Regions from separate parts of the Streptomyces sp. PsTaAH-124 genome, predicted to be linked through region 2. Evidence: riboswitches for the same ligand, from Rfam matches in the RefSeq annotation. Region 2 holds a riboswitch; each other region holds the start of a gene.
What was found. A riboswitch is a leader RNA that binds a small molecule or an ion and turns the genes downstream of it on or off. The one in region 2 is predicted to bind thiamine pyrophosphate.

Region 1: it holds a riboswitch for thiamine pyrophosphate, as region 2 does, so the genes downstream of both, B086_RS0118840 (thiamine ABC transporter substrate-binding protein) here and B086_RS0111745 (purine-cytosine permease family protein) in region 2, are expected to answer to the same signal.
Region 3: it holds a riboswitch for thiamine pyrophosphate, as region 2 does, so the genes downstream of both, thiO (glycine oxidase ThiO) here and B086_RS0111745 (purine-cytosine permease family protein) in region 2, are expected to answer to the same signal.

What each region holds. Positions count from the first base shown of each region.
Region 1 is NZ_KB892171.1:99,916-107,425, forward strand. Features, by position in the region: gene rlmN (23S rRNA (adenine(2503)-C(2))-methyltransferase RlmN) at 1,044-2,150, shown strand; TPP riboswitch at 2,209-2,314, shown strand; gene B086_RS0118840 (thiamine ABC transporter substrate-binding protein) at 2,404-3,474, shown strand; gene B086_RS0118845 (ABC transporter permease) at 3,546-5,150, shown strand; gene B086_RS0118850 (ABC transporter ATP-binding protein) at 5,150-6,169, shown strand; gene B086_RS0118855 (LAETG motif-containing sortase-dependent surface protein) at 6,228-6,953, opposite strand; gene B086_RS0118860 (VOC family protein) at 7,214-7,510, opposite strand, start outside.
Region 2 is NZ_KB892164.1:211,178-218,687, forward strand. Features, by position in the region: gene B086_RS0111725 (hypothetical protein) at 1-129, shown strand, start outside; gene B086_RS0111735 (LLM class flavin-dependent oxidoreductase) at 668-1,825, shown strand; gene B086_RS0111740 (hypothetical protein) at 1,849-2,412, opposite strand; gene B086_RS0111745 (purine-cytosine permease family protein) at 2,542-3,945, opposite strand; TPP riboswitch at 3,935-4,030, opposite strand; gene B086_RS0111750 (DUF2891 domain-containing protein) at 4,106-5,125, opposite strand; gene pcp (pyroglutamyl-peptidase I) at 5,125-5,775, opposite strand; gene B086_RS0111760 (DUF979 domain-containing protein) at 5,839-6,813, opposite strand; gene B086_RS0111765 (DUF969 domain-containing protein) at 6,810-7,510, opposite strand, start outside.
Region 3 is NZ_KB892169.1:142,144-149,653, reverse strand. Features, by position in the region: gene B086_RS0116140 (hypothetical protein) at 1-843, opposite strand, end outside; gene metF (methylenetetrahydrofolate reductase [NAD(P)H]) at 900-1,823, opposite strand; gene thiE (thiamine phosphate synthase) at 1,981-2,640, opposite strand; gene B086_RS0116125 (Rv2175c family DNA-binding protein) at 2,872-3,237, opposite strand; gene B086_RS0116120 (FAD-dependent oxidoreductase) at 3,503-4,771, opposite strand; TPP riboswitch at 4,921-5,032, shown strand; gene thiO (glycine oxidase ThiO) at 5,030-6,193, shown strand; gene thiS (sulfur carrier protein ThiS) at 6,226-6,426, shown strand; gene B086_RS0116105 (thiazole synthase) at 6,430-7,224, shown strand; gene pknB (Stk1 family PASTA domain-containing Ser/Thr kinase) at 7,335-7,510, shown strand, end outside.

The sequences.
Region 1 (7,510 bases), on a different contig from region 2:
AGGACGGCACCATTTCCGGATATGCGGGCCGACCTCACTGCATGGAGTGCGGAGCTGTGTGGGTGCCCCGGTAGCGGGACCGGACGGAGCCACTTAATGGTCCTCGCCCCCTTGGCGAAGTGGGGCCTGATCATCGGTGGGGCCGTCAGTCGGTGTCACGTCCGCTCGTAGGACCCACGAGCGGTCGGGCATACGGCCCACAAGCCCTACCTTCAGGGCCCGCTGGAAGATCATGTTGATGGCGGATTTTGGCGCCTTCCAGTCCGGGTTGACCCATCCCCGGTTCTGCCACTCTTCGGTGATCTCGGACATCCGCATCGGACGGCCGGCGTCTGTCAGGAGTTGTACGGCCCGTCGCACCGAGGCGGTTACCGCCCCCTCCGCTACGTGGCCCCGGCTGCGCTTGGCGCGGGGTTCGCTTGAACCGGCGCCGACGGAGTCGATTACACGTCCCGCGTCTCCTGGCTCAAAGATCTGCTTGAGTCCGTACACGACGGACCGCAGGTTGCGCACGCGCTCCTGTACCTCACGGAGTTCAGCCTCCGCCTCCAGGAGTTGCCGCTGCGCCACCCCCAATGCGTCCCGAAGTGCTTGGTCCTCTGCCATGATCCCGAAGGTTAGCACATCTGAACGCGACGAACGCGTGGCAATTTCTGAACGCGCAACGTGGGGCTCAGCCAAGGATTGCCTAACTTGGGCACCTCTTGACCTTGGAATGTAGCCAATCAAAGCCGCATAGCGTAGCAATCCGGGCAAATCTTTTGGACTAGCCGCATCGAACAAACGCCCCATGAGTCAACGTGAAGCTCGAAGTTCGTTGAAAGCTGTAGCTAAGCGTTCGAATTGCTGTTGATCATTGGTGTAAGACGGTTGCTTGGTGTGACGCCGTACTGTGCGAGCCGCGCACGAGGGACGGACGATCGCCGGGGCCGTCTGTGGGCCGTCCGAGGTGGATCGGCGACGACAGATGGCGACCGCCAGTGACAGGCGTCCAGGCCGTGACCCGCAGGTCACCCAAGTCGATCTGCGACACTGGTACCACCATGCCCAAGCCCGGAGAACTCACTTTCGTCGCGCCGCGCGGAGCCCAGAAGCCGCCGCGGCATCTTGCCGATCTCTCGCCCGCCGAGCGCAAGGAGGCTGTGGCCGCGATCGGTGAGAAGCCGTTCCGTGCCAAGCAGCTCTCGCAGCACTACTTCGCGCGGTACGCGCACGACCCCGAGCAGTGGACGGACATCCCGGCCGGCTCGCGGGAGAAGCTGCGCGAGGCGCTGCTGCCGGAGCTGATGACGGTCGTACGGCATCTGTCGACCGACGAGGGGACGACGCGCAAGACGCTGTGGCGGATGTTCGACGGGACGCTCGTCGAGTCGGTGCTGATGCGCTACCCGGACCGGGTGACCATGTGCATCAGCTCGCAGGCCGGGTGCGGGATGAACTGCCCGTTCTGCGCGACCGGGCAGGCCGGACTCGACCGCAATCTGTCGACCGCCGAGATCGTGCACCAGATCGTGGACGGCATGCGCGCGCTGCGCGACGGCGAGGTGCCGGGCGGACCGGCGCGGCTGTCCAACATCGTGTTCATGGGCATGGGCGAGCCGCTGGCCAACTACAAGCGGGTGATCGGCGCCATCCGTGCCCTGACCGACCCGGAGCCGGACGGGGTCGGGCTGTCGCAGCGCGGCATCACCGTGTCCACGGTCGGCCTGGTCCCGGCGATCAACCGGTTCACCGACGAGGGCCTCAAGTGCCGGCTCGCGATCTCCCTGCACGCCCCCGACGACGAGCTGCGCGACACCCTCGTGCCGGTCAACACGCGGTGGAAGGTGCGGGAGGTGCTGGACGCCGGGTTCGAGTACACCGCCCGGTCCGGGCGGCGGTTGTCCATCGAGTACGCGCTGATCCGGGACATCAACGACCAGGCGTGGCGCGGCGACCGGCTCGGCCGCCTCCTCCGGGGCAAGCCGGTGCACGTCAACCTCATCCCGCTCAACCCGACGCCGGGCTCCCAGTGGACCGCCTCGCGGCCCGAGGACGAGAAGGCGTTCGTCGAGGCGATCGCCGCGCACGGAGTGCCGGTGACGGTCCGGGACACCCGCGGCCAGGAGATCGACGGGGCGTGCGGACAGCTGGCCGCCACGGAGCGGTAGCCGAGCGGTGGCCCAGCGACAGCCGGGCGGTAGTCTGAGGGCCGTACAACACATCTTCATATTCCGACAGGGGAGCGCCACAGCGCTGAGAGTGCGGCACCGGCCGCAGACCCTCTGAACCTCGCCCAGGTCATTCTGGGTAGGAAGTTCGGTCATCACTCGAGCTGTTGCGCCCTGCCCGGCGTCCCGCGTCCCGCGCGGTCACCGGGCAGGGCCGCGTCTCTTCCTGGCCACCATCCAGGAGGAAAATCCAGTGCACCACAAGACGTTCGCCGCCGCGGCGGCCGGCCTCGGCCTCGTCGCCCTCTCCGCGTGCGGGTCCTCCGGGGGCGAGGCGGACAACTCCACGACCGTGACCGTGGTCAGCCACGACTCGTGGGCCGCGTCCAAGAGTGTCGTCGCGGACTTCGAGAAGCGCTCCGGATACAAGGTCCGCATCCTCAAGGACGGCGACGCCGGACAGGCCGTCAACAAGGCCATCCTCACCAAGGACAACCCGCAGGGCGACGTCTTCTTCGGCGTCGACAACACGCTGCTCTCCCGCGCCCTCGACAACGGCCTCTTCCAGCCGTACGAGGCGAAGGACTCCGGCACGGTCGACCGGCGCTACCGCGTCGACCAGGCCAAGCACCGCGTCACGCCCGTCGACACCGGCGACATCTGCGTCAACTACGACAAGAAGTACTTCGCCGACCACAAGCTGGCCCCGCCCGCCTCCTTCGACGACCTCCTGAAGCCGCAGTACAGGAACCTCCTGGTCACCGAGAACGCGGCGACCTCCTCGCCCGGCCTCGGCTTCCTGCTCGGCACCGCCGCCCAGTACGGCGAGAAGGGCTGGCAGGACTACTGGAAGAAGCTGAAGGACAACGGCGTCAAGGTCGTCGACGGCTGGGAGCAGGCGTACAACCAGGAGTTCTCCGGCTCCGCGGGCGGCCGGAAGGCCAAGGGCGACCGGCCGCTCGCCGTCTCCTACGCCTCCTCGCCGCCCGCCGAGGTCATCTATGCCGACCCCAGGCCGAAGACCGCGCCGACCGGCGTCGTGGACGCCACCTGCTTCCGGCAGGTCGAGTACGCCGGGCTGCTCAGCAACGCCGGGAACACCAAGGGCGGCAAGGCGTTCCTCGACTTCCTGCTCAGCAAGGAGTTCCAGCAGGACATGCCGCTGAACATGTTCGTCTACCCGGTGCGCGCGGGCGCCGCCGTGCCCGCCGACTTCACGGCGTACGGCCCGCAGGCCAAGGACCCCCGGACCATGGCCCCCGACCGCATCGCCGCCAACCGCGACCAGTGGGTCAAGACGTGGTCCTCCCTCGTAGTGAAGTAGCCCCCGCGGCAGGCCCCGCCGCGGGGGACCGGGCGCGGCGCCGCCGGGCGAACGCGGCGCGGCTCGGCCTGATGGCCGCGCCCGTCGCGTTCTTCGCGCTGTTCTTCGCCTACCCGGTGGCCGCGATCGTCCGGCGCGGCCTGTACTCCGGCGGCGCCTGGCAGTGGGGCCCGTTCGGCGAGGTGCTGGGCCGGGCCGACATCCGGCACGTGCTGTGGTTCACCACCTGGCAGGCGCTGGCCTCCACCGCGCTCACCCTGCTGATCGCCCTGCCCGGCGCCTATGTGTTCGCCCGCTACGACTTCCCGGGACGGAATGTACTGCGGGCCGTGGTCACCGTGCCGTTCGTGCTGCCCACGGTCGTCGTCGGCACCGCCTTCCTCGCCCTCGTCGGACGCGGCGGCCTCCTCGACGACCTGTGGGGGGTGCGCCTGGACACCACCGTGTGGGCGATCCTCCTCGCCCATGTCTTCTTCAACTACGCCGTCGTCGTACGGACCGTGGGCGGCCTGTGGGCCCAGCTCGACCCGCGGCAGGAGGAGGCCGCGCGGATGCTCGGCGCCTCGCCGCTGACGGCCTGGCGCAAGGTCACCCTGCCCGCCCTGGCACCCGCCGTCGCCGCCGCCGCGCTGATGGTCTTCCTGTTCACCTTCACCTCCTTCGGCGTGGTGCAGATCCTCGGCGGCCCCGGCTTCTCCACCCTCGAAGTGGAGATCTACCGGCAGACCTCGCAGATGTTCGACCTGTCCACGGCCGCCGTCCTCACCCTCGTGCAGTTCGCCGCCGTGGGCGCGATCCTCGCCGTGCACGCCTGGACCGTACGGCGCCGGGAGAGCGCGCTGCGGCTGGTGGACGCCGCCCGCACCGCCCGCCGCCCGCGCGGCGCCGGACAGTGGACGCTGCTGGCCGCCGTCCTCGCGAGCATCGCGCTGCTCGTGCTGCTGCCGCTCGCCGTGCTGGTGCAGCGCTCGCTCACCGCACCCGGCTTCGGCTACTACCGCGCGCTGACCGACCCGGACGGCGGCACCTTCCTGGTCGCGCCGCTCCACGCGGTCGGCGCCTCCCTGTCCTACGCCGCCGCCGCGACCGCCATCGCCGTCGCCGTCGGCTCCCTCGCCGCCGCCGCGCTCACCCGGCGGGACGCCGGACGCCTCGTCCGCGGCTTCGACGCACTGCTGATGGTGCCGCTCGGCGTGTCGGCGGTGACCGTGGGCTTCGGTTTCCTGATCGCCCTGGACAAGCCCCCGCTGGACCTCAGGCAGTCCTGGATCCTGGTCCCGCTCGCACAGGCCCTGGTCGGCGTGCCCTTCGTCGTACGGACCATGCTGCCGGTGCTGCGCGCGGTCGACGTACGGCTGCGTGAGGCGGCGGCCGTGCTCGGGGCGTCGCCGTGGCGGGTGTGGCGCGAGGTGGACCTCCCGCTGGTGCGGCGGGCACTGCTGATCGCCGCCGGGTTCGCCTTCGCGGTCTCCCTCGGGGAGTTCGGGGCGACCGTGTTCATCGCCCGTCCCGACAACCCGACCCTGCCGGTGGCCGTGGCCCGGCTGCTCTCCCGGCCCGGCGACCTCAACTACGGCCAGGCCATGGCCCTGTCGACGATCCTCATGGTGGTGTGCGCGGTGGCGTTGCTGGTACTGGAGAGACTGCGCGGCGGCGAGCGGACGGGGGAGTTCTGATGCTGCTCGACCTGCGCGGTGCCACCGTGCGCTTCGGCGGCCGGGCCGCCCTGGACGCCGTCGACCTGGCGGTCGCCGAGCACGAGACCGTGTGCGTGCTCGGCCCCAGCGGCAGCGGCAAGTCGACACTGCTGCGGGCGGTGGCCGGACTCCAGGCGCTGGACTCGGGGCAGGTGCTGCTCGACGGCCGCGACCAGGCGCGGGTGCCGGTGCACCGGCGCGAGGTCGGCCTGATGTTCCAGGACCACCAGCTCTTCCCGCAGCGGGACGTGGCCCAGAACGTCGCCTTCGGGCCGCGGATGCACGGCGCGACCCGGCCGGAGCAGGCCGCGCGGGTGGCCGAACTCCTCGAACTCGTCGGCCTGCCGGGCGCGGGCGCGCGTCCGGTGGCCGCCCTGTCCGGCGGCGAGCAGCAGCGCGTGGCCCTCGCCCGCGCCCTTGCGCCCCGGCCCCGGCTGCTCATGCTCGACGAACCCCTCGGCCAGCTCGACCGCTCGCTGCGCGAACGGCTCGTCGTCGAACTGCGGGAACTGTTCGGGCGGTTGGGCACCACCGTGCTCGCCGTCACCCATGACCAGGGCGAGGCGTTCGCGCTCGCCGACCGGGTGGTGGTGATGCGGGACGGCCGGATCGCCCAGTCCGGTACGCCGCTCGAGGTGTGGCAGCGTCCCGCGGACGCCTTCGTCGCCCGCTTCCTCGGCTTCGAGAACGTGATCGAGGCGAAGGTCGACGGCACGGCTGCCCTCACCCCCTGGGGCAAGGTCCCGGTCCCCGAGGACGCGCCCCAGGGCACCCGGACCCTCCTCGTACGCCCCGCCGGTGTCCGCCTCGTCCCGGCGGAGGAGGGCCTGCGCTGCACGGTGGCCGCCCGCACCTTCAAGGGCACCCATGTCGCCCTGCGCCTCCAGCCGCGCGACGCGCCGCCGCTGGAAGCCGCCTGCCCGCTGCGCGCGGCCCCCGGGACCGGGGAGGAGACGGGCGTGGCGTTCGACCCGGACGACGTGGTGGTGCTGGGCTGACGACCGTACGCCGACGCCTTCCCCCTCCGGTGCGTCGGCGTACGGGAGCGTGCGGCGCTCAGCGCTCGCTGTGCGCGCCCCGTCGGCGCAGCCCGTAGAACACCGCGCCGCCACCGACGGCGACCAGGGCGGCCGCGATGCCGACGATCAGGCCGGTGTTCGAGTTCGCCCCGGTCTCGGCGAGGTCGGAGTCCCCGGCCGCGGGCGAGGGGGCACTGCTCCCGGCGCCCGCGGGAGCGGCGGCGCTCAGCGAGGCGGTCGGTGCCGGGGCCGGTGCGGTGGACTGCGTCTGCGGGGGCGTCGGCGCCGTCGTCGTCGCGCTCGGCGTGGGCGCCGGGGCGGTGGTGCCCGGCTGCGACGGAGTGGCGGGGGTGCTCGGGGACGCCGTGGCGCTCGGGGAGGCCGGGGAGCAGGCGGTGGAGGGCGCGGTCAGGTCCGGCCGGATGTCCTGGTCGACCAGGGTGCCGCCGGCCTTGACGTGGACGCGGTAGACGGCGCCGGGCCGCCAGTCCTCGGTGAACGTGATCTCGGTGCCCCGCGCCGAGCCCTTGACCGACTGCTCGCCGATCTTCTGCGCACCGGCGCCGCTGTCCTGCCGGTACACGGTGACGACGGCGGGGGTGCCGGACCGGTCCTTGTCGGTGACGACGATGACGCCCTGGCCGCCGGTGCAGCGGGCCTCGGCGGAGAACTCGCTGATGTCGCAGGCGAACGCGTGCCCGGCGGCGCCGAGAGCGAGCGCGGCGGACGCGGCGGCGACCCCGAGGGCACGCCCGGAGCGCACGGAACGCGCGGTACGGCGGGGACGGGAGGGAGAAGAGGGGAACGAGGGAGAAGAGGGGGACAAAATAGCCACGGTGCCCTTCACGGTTGCACAAGTGCGGGAAGCGGAAGGGGGGTTGGGGCGGCCGAGAGAGGCGAGGAGCGCCCCGGCACCCCCAGGGGGCACAGGTCTACAAGTGCCCCGCTGGGGGTGTCAACGGATAAGCGGAGGAAGGATGTTTACTTTGCTTGTTCCTTAACTCCGTTGTCCCTCGGGCGGGTTCAGCTCTCCACCGCCGCCGGGTCCATCCACACGATCTCCCAGGAGTGGCCGTCGAGGTCGTCGAAGGAACGGCCGTACATGTACCCGTGGTCCTGCGTCTCGCCGCTCACCGTGCCGCCGGCGGCGACCGCCCTGTCGATCATCTCGTCGACCTTCTCGCGGCTCTCGGCGCTCAGACAGAGCAGCACCTCGCTGGTCCGGGTGGAGTCCGCGATCTCCTTCCCGGTGAAGTCCGCGTACCGCTTCTTGCCGAGCAGCATGGCGATGATGGTGTCGCTGATGACGACGCAGGCGCA
Region 2 (7,510 bases):
GAGGGGCTCGACCGGTTCTGGCGCAACATCCGGGTGCTCACCGGACGCGGCCCCGCCGCCCCCCTCCTGCGCTCCCTCGGCGACCACTTCCTGCACGGCGCGCGGGCCTCTGCGGCCCCCTGGAGCTAAGCCCCCGGCCCGCCGGGCCCCGCCACCACCCGCCCCGGCCGACCGCCCCGCCGACGGCCCGTCAGCCGCCCCGCCGACGGCCCGTCGGGCGACCCGTCAGCCGGCCCGTCGGGAAGGGTCCGGCATCCGGTCACCTGTTGACGCGCGGCGCGATCTCTTGCTCAATGGAGGGCATGACGGCCCGGCAGCAGCGCTTGACCACGCGCGACCACATCGACTTCGGTCGGGTGTGGTCCGCGGCGTGTCGCGCCTGACCCGGCAAGGGCCCGCCCGACCGGCCCGCCCCGCTGCCTCCGGGTGACCCCACCGCGGACCGAGCGGCTTCCGCGCACGTCCGCGGTCCCCGGCGCTTCCTCTGCGCAGCGCACCTGTCCGTACCCGACGCCCGGATCCGCACCCGGCGCCCGAAGCCGTCGCATCGTCCCGCTCCGCTTCCCCGCCGCGCTGAACCGGCGGCGCGGCGAGCCGACGCCGCCACGCCCGCGCGCCCACCGCCACCCCGGCTTCTCCCCGGCCCAGCAGACGAAAGGCCCCTCGCATGCCCGTGGAATTCCTCGGCATCGCCGCCACCAACGACGGCTCCGAGACCACCCCGCGCTCCGGCGCCGCCTTCGACAAGGACCACACGCTCCGCCTCGCCCGAGCGCACGAGGAGTACGGCTGGGACCGGGTGCTGTTCGCCTACGGCTCCGGATCCCCGGACCCCGCGCCGGCCGCCGCGTACGTGGCGAGCCGGACCGAGCGGCTGGGGATCCTGCTCGCCCACCGGCCCAACGTCTCCTATCCCACCTTCGCCGCGAAGACCTTCGCCACCCTGGACCAGATCAGCGACGGCCGGCTGACCGTCCACTTCATCACCGGCGGCAGCGACCACGAGCAGCGCCGCGAGGGCGACACCCTGACCAAGGACGAGCGCTACGCCCGCACCCGCGAGTACATCGGCGTCGTCAAGAAGATCTGGACCACCCGCGAACCCTTCGACCACGAGGGCGAGCACTACCGCTTCCACGACTTCGTCAGCGATGTCTTCCCCGTCCAGCAGCCGCGTCCCGGCGTCTCGTTCGGGGGCTCGTCGCCCGCCGCGTACGCCGCGGGCGGCGCCGAGGCCGACATCTACTGCCTGTGGGGCGAGCCGCTGGCCCGGACCGCCGAGCAGATCGAGTCCGTGCGCGCCGCCGCGCGGGCGGCGGGCCGCACCGACCTCCCGCGCATCCAGGCCGCCTTCCGCCCGATCATCGCCCCGACCGAGGAACTGGCGTGGGAGAAGGCCCACCGCACGGTCGGCGCCATCCGGGAGCGGCGGGCCGCCGGTGCGGTACGGCACCACCGGGGCGACGCGCCGCAGAACACCGGCTCCCAGCGGCTGCTCGACATCGCCGCGCAGGGCGAGCGCTACGATCGCGCGCTGTGGACCCCCACCGCCGCCGCGACCGGCGGTGCGGGCAACTCCAACGCCCTGGTCGGCACCCCGGAGACGGTCGCCCGCGCGCTGCTGGACTACTACGACCTCGGCGTCGACATCCTCTCCGCCCGGGGGTACGACCTGCTGGACGACGCGATCGACTTCGGCCGGTACGTGATCCCGCTCGTCCGCGAGGAGGTCGCCAGGCGCGACGCCGAACGCGCGGCCACGGCCGCCGCCGACGCGGCCGGGCAGGGTTCCCGGGTGCTGGCGCAGGCGGGTGAACGGGCGTGAGACACAGGCGACCTGAGCGGCCGTCAGGTGTGTGCGCCGCCCGCGAGCGCGACCCTGGCGATCTCGACGGCGGTGGCGTCCGACGCCATGGAGCACAGCACCTGCCCGCCGACGTGCTGGAACCGTATGCGCTGGACGGTCATGCGGTTGCCGCCCTGGCCGACCGTCGTGGTCTCGGCGCGCTCCACCACGCGGATGTCCCGCCAGGGGTGCGCGACGGCCTCGTCCCTGCCGGTGAGGACGAGGCCGCCGTCGAAGGCATGCATGCGGGGCAGGCGGCCGTCGCGGTGCCTCTCGTGGCGCAGGGCCGCGAGGGGCAGCGCGACGGCGAGGGCCAGGAAGGCGGCGCCGAGCGCGGTGACCGCCGTGCCGTGGGAACCGGCGGTCAGGCCGATCCCCGGCGCCAGCAGGACGACTCCCGCCCCGAAGCCCGCGCAGCCGACGTCCCCGCCGCCGAGCGCACGGGTGGCGCGGTGCGCGCCGAACCCGTGCCGCTCCGCGACCCGGGCCGCATGCTCGGTCGCGGCAACCGCCCCGGACCGCGCGGCCCGCGCCCCCGTGGCGTTCCCCGCCTTCTCGTGCGCCACCCGGCCCACCGCCTTCCCCTGCGGCCCCGCCCGGCCCGTCCGCGGGACACCTCGCTGCGGTGAGCATGCCCAACTACGGGTTGGCGCGCACGGTTTCGGCGAGATCGGTGCTCTCGGCGGCCGGTGCCGTCAGCGCCGCAGCCGCAGCCCCCGCAGCGGCGCGTAGACGAGCAGCGCGGCCACGAACGCCACCGGATAGGCGAGGTCGGCGCCGTGCAGCGCCTCGGCGGCCGGACCCAGGTAGAGGCCGGTGTTCATGAAGGGCACCGCGGCGGCGAAGGCGACGGCGAACGCCGTCAGCGCGGGCCACCACGGCTGCGGGCGGGCCGTCTCCTCGGCCAGGTCGACCGGGCGGCCGCCGCGGGCCCGTGCGCGGGCGGCCCAGTCGACGATGACGACGGCGCAGAACCCGGGGATCCAGTACCCGACGAAGAGCAGGACGTTCTGGAAGCGGGCGGTGGTGTCGGCGGCGTGCATCCAGAGCACCAGCGGGAAGCCGAGGACCGCGGCGAACGCGGCGGCCACCGGGCGTGGCAGGCGCACCCCCATCGTCTGGAGGGCCAGCGAGCCGCTGTAGTCGTTCATGGCGTTGCTGCACAGGGCCGCCAGGGCGACCGCGAGCAGCCCGAACGCGCCGAGGGCGCCGCCGCCGAGGAGCCGGTCGACGCCCCGGGCGGTCTGGTCGGTGAACTGGGCGGCACCCCACAGGCCGAGCGCCTGCACCGCGACGAACGACAGGCCGATGCCGAGCAGGGTGCACCAGAACATGCGCGGACGGGAGGCCGTCCGGGGCAGATAGCGGCTGAAGTCGCTGGCGTAGGGGGCCCAGGACAGGGCGAGGCTCAGCGCGACGGTGCAGGTCAGGACGAACGCCCCGGCCCGGTCGGCGCCGTGCGCGGTGGCGCTCGCGCCGGTGTGGCCGCCGTCGGCGAGCTTGACGGCGACGACGGTGAAGGCCGCGGCGAGCCCGAACGTCATGACCGTCTGGAGGCGGTGGATCGCCTCGTAGCCGAGCACGCCCAGCGCGCCCTGTCCCGCCATCATCACCAGCACCCCGGCCCAGAACGGCCAGCCGCAGAGCTGGGCCAGCGCGTCCCCGCCGAACAGGCCGATCAGGGCGTCCCAGGCGATGGAGGACAGCCATTGCAGCGCGCCCGGCACCGTGACGGCCCGGCCGAAGGCGAGGCGGGCCAGCGGCAGCTGCGCCGCACCGGTCCGGCTGCCCCAGGTGCCCAGGTAGGCGGTCGGCACCGCGCCCAGCAGGGTGCCGAGGACGACGGCGGCCAGCGCGGTCGGGAAGTCCAGGCCGAGCGTGATGCCGACCGTGCCGGTGAACACGCCGGTCATGGTCAGATTGGGGGCGAACCAGACGGTGAACAGCCGCGCGGGGCTGCCGTAGCGGGCGTCCTCGGGGACCGGGGCGATGCCCCGCGCCTCCATGCGCAGATCGCCCGGGGCCGTCGGCATCCGCCCGTCGAAGACGTGCCGGGGATCTCCGGGGGCCGCTTCACCGCGGGCATACGGCACTGACATGTGACATCCCTCCGCCAGTCCTAACTGGTTCAGGTTCGACGGGTGTGATCTCAGCCCCCGTGCGGGGGCACCCCGTGTCCAGGTACGCCGGTCAGGATAGCCCCGCCCTCCCCGGCGGCGTCGGGGAGGGCGGGGCAGGGCGGGGGAGGGGAGGGGCGGGTCAGCGGCCGGTGCCGGGCTCCGGGTCCAGGGCGAGGACGGCGAAGGTGGCCAGCCAGTGGTCGGTGGTGAAGTCGCCGCGCTCCACGGCGGGCAGGCCCGCCGCGAGATGGGCGTCGGCGGCCCCGGCGAGCCGGGCGCGGACCGGTCCGTCCGGCAGCGCCGCCGCCAGGGAGCGCAGCGCGGCGGCCCGGCTGAGGGCGAGGCCGAGCAGATGGCCGATCTGCGGATCGGTGTGGTCGGAGACCACGGGCACGTCCAGCGGCGGGCAGGGCGCCCCGGTGCCCAGGGCGGGCAGGAACCGGTCGAGCCAGGACGCGAACCGCTCCGGCTCCAGCACCCGGCGCACGGCGTCGGCCTCGGTCAGGGCGGGAGACAGGAAGTCCTGGCCGGAGGGCTCCCAGTGCGCGGGCGCGTCGTGGTCGTCGGCGAACCAGGCCAGCAGCCGGTCCCGCACGGCACGGTCGGTCGCGGGGGACAGCTCGCCCGAGTCGAGGGCGAGGCCGAGCGCGAAGGCGCTGTTGGGGTGGTTGCCGTGGCGTACGGGATAGGTGGCCTTGGGCAGCCAGTCGGCCAGCAGCCGGTCGACGGCGGCGACGCCCGGTGCCAGCGCCGCGGCCCAGCGGGCGCCCGGCTCGCCGCCGTGGGCGCGGCACTCGGCGGCGAGCGCGAGGAGCCAGGCCCAGCCGTAGGGCCGCTCGAAGGAGGGCCGGTCGAGCAGGTAGGCGGCCTCGGCGGCGATGTGCCCGGTGCTGAGGTGCCGGTCGAGCACGGCGGTGAACGGCGCGGTGCCGGGCAGCGCGGGGGTGCCGCCGTAGCGGCGCAGCAGCCGTACCAGCAGCCAGTGCATGTGGACGCTGGAGTGCCAGTCGTAGGCGCCGTAGAAGGCCGGATGGAGGGTGCTGGGCCGGGTGTCCTCGTCCGGGGCGGCCACCAGGTGGGCGGGGAAGTTGGGGTACTCGCGGGTGATGTTGGCCAGGGCGAGCCGGGCGAAGGGCGCCGCGTGGGAGGCGAGGGGCATCAGTGGGTGGCCCCCTCGGTGACGCGCAGGTCCTGTCCGGCGGGTGTGCTCGCGGCGGCGGCCAGCAGGGCGCGCAGCCCGCGGGCCACGGTGGCGGGCTCCAGGGCGGGCGCGGAGCCGTCGGTGACCTGCTCCGGCGCCCAGGGCACGTGCACGAAGCCGCCGCGCACCCCGGGGAACTCGGTGGCGAGCAGATGGCCGAGGCCGTAGGCGACGTGGTTGCAGACGAAGGTGCCCGCGGTGTTCGAGACGGCGGCCGGGACACCGGCGGCGCGCAGGGCGGCCACGCACGCCTTCACCGGGAGTGTGGAGAAGTAGGCGGCGGGGCCGCCGGGGATCACGGGCTCGTCGACGGGCTGGGCGCCGGCGTTGTCGGGGATGCGGGCGTCGTCGATGTTGACGGCGACGCGTTCGACGGTGACGGCGGGCCGGCCGCCCGCCTGGCCCAGGCACACGACGAGGTCGGGGGCGCTCGCCCGGACGGCGTCCCGCAGCGCGTCGAGGGCGGCACCGAAGACGCAGGGCAGCTCGGCGGCGGTGACGCCGAGGCCGGTGGGCGGTTCGGCGGCCAGCAGCGAGGCCGCCTGCCAGGACGGGTTCACCTGTTCGCCGCCGAACGGGGCGAAGCCGGTGACGAGCACACGGGTCATGGGGCTTCCTTGAGGAGGTACGAGGGCCAGGGGGCGGGACGGCGGGCGCGGCGGCCCGCGGGCTCAGAAGGCGAAGACCGCCATGATCACGATGCAGCAGCCCAGCAGCGGGATCGCCGTGGGTATCTGCGCCTTGATCGGCCCGTACTGGTCCTTCAGTTCGAGCAGGGTGGCCGGGACGATGTTGAAGTTGGCGGCCATCGGGGTGCACAGCGTTCCGGCGAAGCCCGCCAGCATGCCGATCGCGAGGACGGCGGCCTCGTTGCCGTGCATCTGCTGGATGAGGACGGGCCAGCCGATCGCCGCGGTCATCACCGGGAACGCGGCGAACGCGTTGCCCATGATCACGGTGAACAGGAACATGCCCAGGCAGTACGCCAGCACGGCGAGGTACTTCGAGTTGTCCGGCAGCACATCGTCCACGATCTTGCCGACCTGGGTGCCGACCCCGGCCAGCGCGAAGATCGACCCGAGCACGGCGAGCAGCTGCGGCAGCAGCAGCGCGGAGCCCATCGCCTCCAGCATCGAACGCCCGGAGTGCAGCGGGACGGAGATCTTCCGCTCGCCGGTGACCAGCATGCCGACGACGAGGGCGACCACGCAGCCGACCCCCAGGCCGATCAGGGTGGCCTTGCCCGTCTCGAACAGGCCGGAGTCGTCGAGCACCGAGGCGCAGATGATCGCGACGACCGGGATCGTGAGGGCCGGAACGAAGATCTTGCTGCCCAGCCGGGCGGCCGAGGTCTCGCGCTGCTCGGCGGTGGTGGTGACCGGGACGCCCTTGCCGAGGAAGTTGAATCCGGCGAGCACGATCAGCACGAGGACCGCCACGCCGAGCGGTTCGGCGGGCAGCGTCCAGCCGCCGTTGTGCGCCTCGCCGTTGGCGACGCCGGTGCCGTAGGGGAAGGTGAGCCCGAGCAGGCCCCAGAACGCGGCGGAGGTCCACCGCTTCGGGTTGCTGCGGTCGGCCGCCATCTGCACGGCCATCACGACGAAGACGAGCCCCACCAGCCAGTAGAGCCATTCGACCTTGATCACTTGGCGGTTCCCTTCGGGAGCGGCAGCTCGTGCTCGGCGGCGGCCAGCGCCATGTCGCGTTCCAGTTGCCGGTCCAGGAGCAGCAGCCGGGCTCCGTGGATGAGGAAGGCGCACACGGCGAGCGGGATCGCCCACAGGGCCAGCTGGGTCGGTTCCAGTTCCTGGTGGTACGTCGAGTTCACGAATCCGGTGATCAGGAGGATCGAGCCGATCGCGATGAAGCAGTCCTCGCCGAAGAAGACACCCACGGTGTCGGCCGAGGCGGCGTAGGAGCGGACCTTCTCGCGCATCCGCTCGGGCAGCGCCGCGCCCGTGGTGCGCTCGGCCGCGGCCTCGGCCATGGGGGCGACGAGCGGCCGTACGGTCTGCGCGGGGCCGCCGATGCTGTTGAGGCCGAAGGCCGCGGTGACCTGGCGTACCAGCAGATAGACGGTGAGGAACCGGCCGGCGCTGAGGCTGCCGAGGCGGCCGATGAGATTGCGGGCCTGTTCGCGCAGGCCGTAGCGCTCCAGGAGGCCGATCACCGGGAGCACGATGGCGAAGACGGTGACCGAGCGGCTGTCGGCGAAGGACCGGCCGAAGGCCGCGAGGACCTCCTGCGGGTTCATCTTGCCGAGCAGGCCGGTGACGATCCCGGCGACGCCCACGACCAGGACGGGGTTGCGGCGGGTGACGAATCCGAGGATCACCACGACCA
Region 3 (7,510 bases), on a different contig from region 2:
CGCCGGGGTCTCGCCGCCGTAGCCGCCGCCCGGACCGCCCGCGGCGTACTGGTCCTGGCCGCCGTAGCCCTGCCGCCCGTAGTCACCGGGGTAGCCGGTGCCGGTGCCGCCGTCGTAGGTCTGGGTGCCGATGTACGGGTCCGAGTAGGCGGCGTACTGCTGCTGGCCCGTGCCGTCGTAGGCGTACCCCTGCTGCTGGTACCCGGAGTAGTCGTAGCCGTAGCCCTGGTCGGGGGCCTGGGCGGTGGCGGCGTACGGGTCCTGGGCCGGGCCGCCGGTGGCGGGGGCGGTGCCGCCGTAGACGCCGTAGGAGCCGGTGTCGTCGGGCAGCGGCTGCGGGGCGTAGACGGCGGTGGACTCGGCAGCCGTGGGCTCCAGCGGGCGGGCCGGGGTGAAGACGTCGTCGGGATCGTCGTCGTGCCCATAGGCGGAACCGTCGGGTCCGGGCCCGTCGTGCACGGAGGCCGGGTCATCGGCGCCGAACGCCTCACCGGGTCCGTCGACGGCGGCCTCCGGACCGGAGTTCTCCGGGGCCGCGTCCTTGCGGCCGCCCCTGCCCCGGCGGCGCTTGGTGCCCTCCGCGCCGCCGGGCTGCCGCACCGCCCAGCCCGCGACGAAGCCGCGGCGGAAGGACAGCGTCACATAGGTCTGCCCGGTCGCGAAGGCGATCGCCCCCAGGGCGATGACCAGGACGGACGGCATGAGCACACCGAGCACCACGCAGAGGAAGCCGCCGAAGGCGAGCAGCCGCCAGCGCAGCCGCGCCTTGTACTGCAACAGCACTTCGCCGAGCAGCCACAGTGCGACGCCGCCGAACGCGATGTAGAGGACCGCCCAGCCCATGTACGCCCCTCTCCCAGTGGCCGTTCCGCAGTGTGTCGCACACGGATGCGACCGGTCTAGGCCCGCGGTGAGCGGTGCGGGCCCAGATTCTCGTGGATCTCCAGCGTCGCCGTGGAGTTGTTGAGCGTGATGAAGTGCAGTCCGGGCACTCCTTCGGCCAGCAGCCGCGCGCAGAACTCCGTGGCGAACTCGATGCCAATGGAGCGTACAGCGGCCGGATCGTCCTGCGCCGCGAGGATGCGCTCTTTCAGGGCGCCGGGGAAGACGGCGTTGGTGAGCGACGGGATCCGCGCGAGCGTCTTCACACTGGCGATGGGCATGATCTCGGGGATGATCGGGGTCTCGCAGCCGGCCGCCGCGACCCGGTCGCGCAGCCGCAGATAGTCCTCCGGGTCGAAGAACATCTGGGTGACGGCGTAGTCGGCGCCGGCCCGGCACTTGTCGACGAAGTGGCGGACGTCGGTGTCCCGGTCGGCGGAGCGCGGGTGCATCGCGGGGAAGGCCGCGACACCGACGCAGAAGTCACCGGAGGTCTTGATCAGCTCGACGAGTTCGGCGGCGTAGCGCAGACCGCGGGGGTGGGGCACCCACTCGCCCATCGGGTCGCCGGGCGGGTCGCCGCGCAGGGCCAGCATGTTGCGGATCCCGGCGTCGGCGTACTGCCCGATGATGTTGCGCAGGTCGGCCACGGAGTGGTCGACGGCGGTGAGGTGGGCGATCGGGGTGAGCGTGGTGTCCGAGGCGATGGCCTCGGTCGCCTTGACCGTGCCCGCGCGGGTGGAGCCGCCCGCGCCGTAGGTCACCGAGACGAAGTCGGGCGCCACGGCCTCGACCCGGCGCAGCGCGTTCCACAGGTTCCGCTCGCCCTTCGGGGTTTTCGGGGCGTAGAACTCGAAGGAGTACGTCGTCTTACCGGTCGCGAGCATGTCGCGGACCGTGCGGGCGTGGTCCGACCTGGTGGATGCGGTGCCGAGGGCCATACCCGCAGGTTAGCCAGGGTGCGGCGGCCACCCAACCGAACGATGGCTTTTTGCCCGATTTGCCGAATTGTTGTCCACTCCTTGGACACTTTCTGTCCACGGACGCGCCGGGCCGGTCCGCGGCGGGGCTGAGACCGCGGCCGGGGCAGGGCCGGGGTCAGACCGTCTCGCGCAGCCGCTTCGCGAACTCCGCCGCCGCGGCGCCGGGGTCAGCGGCCGCGGTGATCGCCCGGACCACGACGACACGCCGGGCGCCCGCCTCCAGCACCTGGTCCAGATTGCCCAGGTCGATGCCGCCGATGGCGAACCAGGGGCGGTCGGTGCCCAGGGAGGCGGTGTACCGGACCAGGTCGAGGCCGGGCGCGTGGCGGCCGGGCTTGGTGGGGGTGGGCCAGCAGGGGCCGGTGCAGAAGTAGTCCACGCCGTCCTGGACGGCGGCAGCGGCGGCCTCGGACTCGGCGTGCGTGGAGCGGCCGATCAGGATGTCGTCGCCGAGGACGGCGCGGGCCGCCGGGACCGGCAGGTCGCCCTGGCCCAGGTGCAGCACGTCGGCGCGGGCCGCGTGGGCGACGTCCGCGCGGTCGTTGACCGCGAGCAGTCTGCCGTGGCGGGCGCAGGCGTCGGCGAACACCTCCAGGTGCTCCAGCTCCTCCCCGGCCTCCATGCCCTTGTCGCGCAGCTGCACGATGTCGACCCCGCCCGCGAGGACCGCGTCCAGGAACTCGGGCAGGTCGCCCCGGTCCCTGCGGGCGTCCGTGCACAGATACAGGCGCGCGTCGGCCAGACGGGCGCGGGCGGCGGCTGCGGTGTCGGACATGCGTGGAGTCCCCCTGCGATCGGATCAGTCGTGCGTGGTCGTGCGTGTCGTGCGTGCTGCGGGGCTGCGGGGCTGCGGGGCGTGCGTACCGCGCGTAGTTCCTACGCCGTATGCGTACGTGTGCGTGCATGGTGGCGTTCCGGTCGCCGTGCGGGCCGGAGGCGAGGCGTGGGGCGCGCGCGGCGCGCACGCCCCGCACGGCTCGGTGGGCCGGTCGTCCCGGCCGCGGACTCAGACGGCCAGCGCCTGGGCGCGGCGCTTCACCTCCGTGCCACGGTTCTCGCTGAGGGCCTGCGCGGGGGTGCCGGGCAGGCTGGGGTCGGGAGTGAAGAGCCACTCGATCATCTCTTCGGCCGTGAAGCCGTCGTCCCGCAGCAGGGTCAGGGTCCCGGTCAGGCCCTTGACGACCTTGTCCCCGTCGATGAAGGCGGCGGGGACGTGCAGCGCGCGGTTCTCACCCCGGCGTACGGCGATGAGCTGGCCCTCCTTCACCAGCTGCCGCACACGCGTCACCTCGACGCCGAGCATCTCGGCGATATCGGGGAGGGTGAGCCAGGCGGGGACGAGCCCATCGGTCTTCGCGTCAATCTCGGTCACGGAACCAAGCGTGCCATCTGCCACTGACACGCGGAAGCCGACCCCGTCCACCCGGGCGGCGCGGCGGCGCCGCGCCCCGGGACCTCTCCTAGGGCCTGTCGTCAAATTCCCGCCTGCCCCGCGACGCCATGCACGCACTCTCGCCGCACCGGGACCCGACCCGAGTACGTCCAGTACGCAGGCCAGGACCCGGCACGCCGAGAGCACGCACCTGACGCCGCGAAGCCCGCCCTCCGGGCGGACGACGGGAATTTGACGACAGGCCCTAGGCGACGGCCGTCTTCAGCGGCCGCGCCGGGTCCGCCAGCAGCTCGGGGTCCATCGGCGCGCCCCCCTCGATCAGCCGTCTGCCCTGGGCGAGATCCCGCGGCCGGCCGACCGCCAACAGGGCGACCAGCCGCCCCTGGCGCAGCCAGCAGACCGTCCACGCCGGGCCGGACGGCTCGCCGCGCCAGACCATGGCGTCGGCCGCCGTGTGGTGCCCGGCGTACTGCACGAACCGGCCGAACTGCTCGGACCAGAAGTACGGCACCGGGTCGTAGGCCGCGGGGGTCAGGCCGATCACGTCGGCGGCGACGGTGCGCGGCCCCTGGAGCGCGTTGTCCCAGTGGTGGACCAGCAGGCGTTCGCCGTAGCGGCGCGAGGGGAAGGAGGCGCAGTCGCCGACCGCGTACACGTCCGGCGCGCCGGTGCGCAGACGGTCGTCGGCGAGCACTTCGCCCCACTCGCCCAGGGCGATGCCGGAACCGGCCAGCCAGCCGGTGGCGGGGCGGGCGCCGATACCGACGACCACGGCGCCCGCGGGCAGCCGCTCGCCGTCGTCGAGGACGACCGCGCCGGGCTCGACGGCCGCCACGCGCGCGTGGGTGCGCAGTACGGCGCCGCTGTCGGCGTACCAGGCGGTCATCGGCGCGGCCACCTCGGCGGGCAGGACGCCCGCCAGCGGCCGGCCCGCGGCCTCCACGACCGTCACGGCGCAGCCCGCCTCGCGCGCGGCGGTGGCGAACTCGGCGCCGATCCAGCCGGCGCCGACCACCACGACGTCCCGCTGCCCGGCGAGGACCGGGCGCAGCCGTTCGGCGTCGTCCAGGGTGCGCAGCAGGTGCACACCGGGGACGTCCTCGGTGCCGGGCAGCCGCACCGGTTCGGCGCCGGTGGCCAGGACGAGCACGTCGTACGGGACGGGCCCCTCGGAGGTGTCGAGCACATGGGCGTCGGTGCGTACGGCCAGGGCCGCGCAGCCCAGGCGCAGCTCGACGCCGAGGGCCTCGAAGTCGACGTCGAAGGCGGAGCCCTCGGCCTTGCCGAGCAGGACGGCCTTGGACAGCGGCGGCCGGTCGTAGGGCTGGTGGGGTTCGGCGCCGATCAGGGTGACCGTGCCGGTGAAGCCCTGTTCGCGCAGGGCGACCGCGGTCTGCACGCCGGCCATGCCCGCGCCGACGACGACCACGCGCCGCGGCTGCGGCGCGCCCTGCCGGGTCCGCCCGTGCTCCTGCTCCTGCGCCTGTCCCGGTTCCGGTGTCTGCTCGCTCACCCGATCACCATAGTCACCTGACAAGGCGTCAGGCAGGGGGCCGGTCCGGGCGCGGGTGCCGGTCCGGTCCGGGCCCCGGTCCGCGGGGAGGCGGCGCACCGGAGGCTCCCTTACAGGGGCGCTGCTCGTGGGGCTAGGCTGGCGACCGTACAAGCACTCGCGGGAGCCCGGACGCACCGGGCTGAGAGGGAGGCTGGCGGCCTCCGACCGTACGAACCTGATCCGGGTCATGCCGGCGAAGGGAGGGGCTGGACGCCCATGTCGTCGCCACGTACGTCAGACGTCCTCGTCGTCGGGGGCGGAATCATCGGGCTCGTGACCGCCTGGCGGGCGGCCCTGCGCGGGCTGTCCACGGCCGTGGTGGACCCCGAGCCGGGCGGCGGGGCCGCGCAGGTGGCGGCCGGGATGCTGGCCGCCGTCACGGAGCTGCACTACGGCGAGGAGACGCTGCTCGGCCTGAACCTGGCCTCGGCCCGCCGCTATCCGGACTTCGCGGCCGAGCTGACCGAGGCCACCGGGCACGACCTCGGCTACCGCCGCTGCGGCACGCTGGCCGTCGCGCTGGACGCCGACGACCGCGCCCACCTGCGGGACCTGCACGCCCTGCAACTGCGCTGCGGGCTGGAGGCGGAGTGGCTGTCCGGGCGGGACTGCCGCCGGCTGGAGCCGATGCTCGCACCGGGTGTGCGCGGCGGCCTGCGGGTGGACGGCGACCACCAGATCGATCCGCGCCGCCTGTCCGCCGCCCTGGTGGCCGCCTGCGAGCACGCCGGGGTGGTCTTCCACCGCGACCGGGCCGAGCGGCTCACCCTCGCCCGGGACCGGGCCGCGGGCTGCGTCCTGCGCGACGGCACGGCGCTCGCCGCCGAGCAGGTGGTGCTGGCCGCCGGCAGCCTCAGCGGACGCCTGGCGGGGGTCCCGGACGAGGTGCTGCCGCCGGTGCGCCCGGTCAAGGGGCAGGTGCTGCGGCTGACCGTGCCGAAGCGGTACGCGCCGTTCCTGAGCCGTACCGTGCGCGCCGTGGTGCGCGGCGGCCACGTCTACCTGGTGCCGCGTCTGAACGGCGAGCTGGTCGTCGGTGCCACCAGCGAGGAGCTGGGCTGGGACACGACGGTGACCGCGGGCGGCGTCTACGAGCTGCTGCGCGACGCGCACGAGCTGGTGCCCGGGATCACCGAGCTGCCGCTGACCGAGACCCGCGCCGGGCTGCGTCCCGGTTCCCCGGACAACGCCCCGCTGCTCGGCCCGACCGGTCTGGACGGGCTGCTGCTGGCCACCGGGCACCATCGCAACGGTGTGCTGCTCACCCCGGTCACCGGCGACGTCATGGCGCACGTCCTGACCACCGGCGCGCTGCCGGACGAGGCCCGTCCCTTCACCCCGCGGCGGTTCGCCGCCTCCCGCACGGAGCAGCCCGTATGAACACCTCCGCACCCCTGCCCCCGTCCCCGCTCCTGTCCGTCTCCGTCAACGGCGAGCCGCGCGAGATCGCGCCCGGCACGGCCCTGGACGCAGTCGTGCGCGCCGTGACCGCAGCGCCCTCCGGGGTGGCCGCCGCCGTCAACGAGACCGTCGTCCCGCGCGCGCAGTGGCCCGCCACCGCGCTGTCCGAGGGCGACCGCGTCGAGATCCTCACCGCTGTCCAAGGAGGCTGACCCATGGCCGACGACCCCTTCCTCCTGGGAGGCACGTCCTACACCTCCCGGCTGATCATGGGCACCGGCGGTGCGCCCAGCCTGGACGTGCTGGAACGGTCCCTGGTGGCCTCCGGCACCGAGCTGACCACGGTCGCGATGCGCCGGGTGGACCCCTCCTCGCACGGTTCCGTGCTGTCCGTGCTGGACCGGCTCGGCATCCGGGTGCTGCCCAACACGGCGGGCTGCTTCACGGCGGGCGAGGCGGTGCTGACCGCCCGGCTGGCCCGCGAGGCGCTCGGCACCGACCTGGTCAAGCTGGAGGTCATCGCCGACGAGCGCACCCTGCTGCCGGACCCGATCGAGCTGCTGGACGCGGCGGAGACGCTGGTCGACGACGGCTTCACGGTGCTGCCGTACACCAACGACGACCCGGTGCTCGCCCGCAGGCTCCAGGACGTGGGCTGTGCCGCGGTCATGCCGCTGGGCTCGCCGATCGGCTCCGGCCTCGGCATCCGCAATCCGCACAACTTCGAGCTGATCGTGGAGCACGCGCGCGTGCCGGTGATCCTGGACGCGGGCGCCGGTACGGCCTCCGACGTGGCGCTGGCCATGGAGCTGGGGTGCGACGCCGTGATGCTCGCCTCGGCGGTGACGCGGGCGCAGGAGCCCGCGGTGATGGCGGAGGCGATGCGGCACGCGGTGACGGCCGGGCGGCTGGCCCGGCTGGCGGGCCGCATCCCCAAGCGCCACTTCGCGCGGGCGTCGTCCCCGGAGCAGGGCCTGGCCGACCTGGACCCGGAACGGCCCGCGTTCTAGGCCCGTCACAGGCCCCGCGCGCGTGGGAAGCGTCACAGCTCGGTCGCAGTCCCGCCGCCGGGGCCCGCGGGGCGGTGAGCGTGTCGGTGGCGGCTCGTAGACTCACGTGCGTGGATACGACCCTTCAGGACCCTCTCGTCGGGCAGGTGCTCGACGGCCGCTATCGCGTCGACGCGCGGATCGCCGTCGGCGGGATGGCCACGGTCTACCGGGCCCTGGACACCCGCCTGGACCGCGTCCTCGCGCTCAAGGTGATGCACCCGGCGCTCGCGGTCGACGGTTCCTT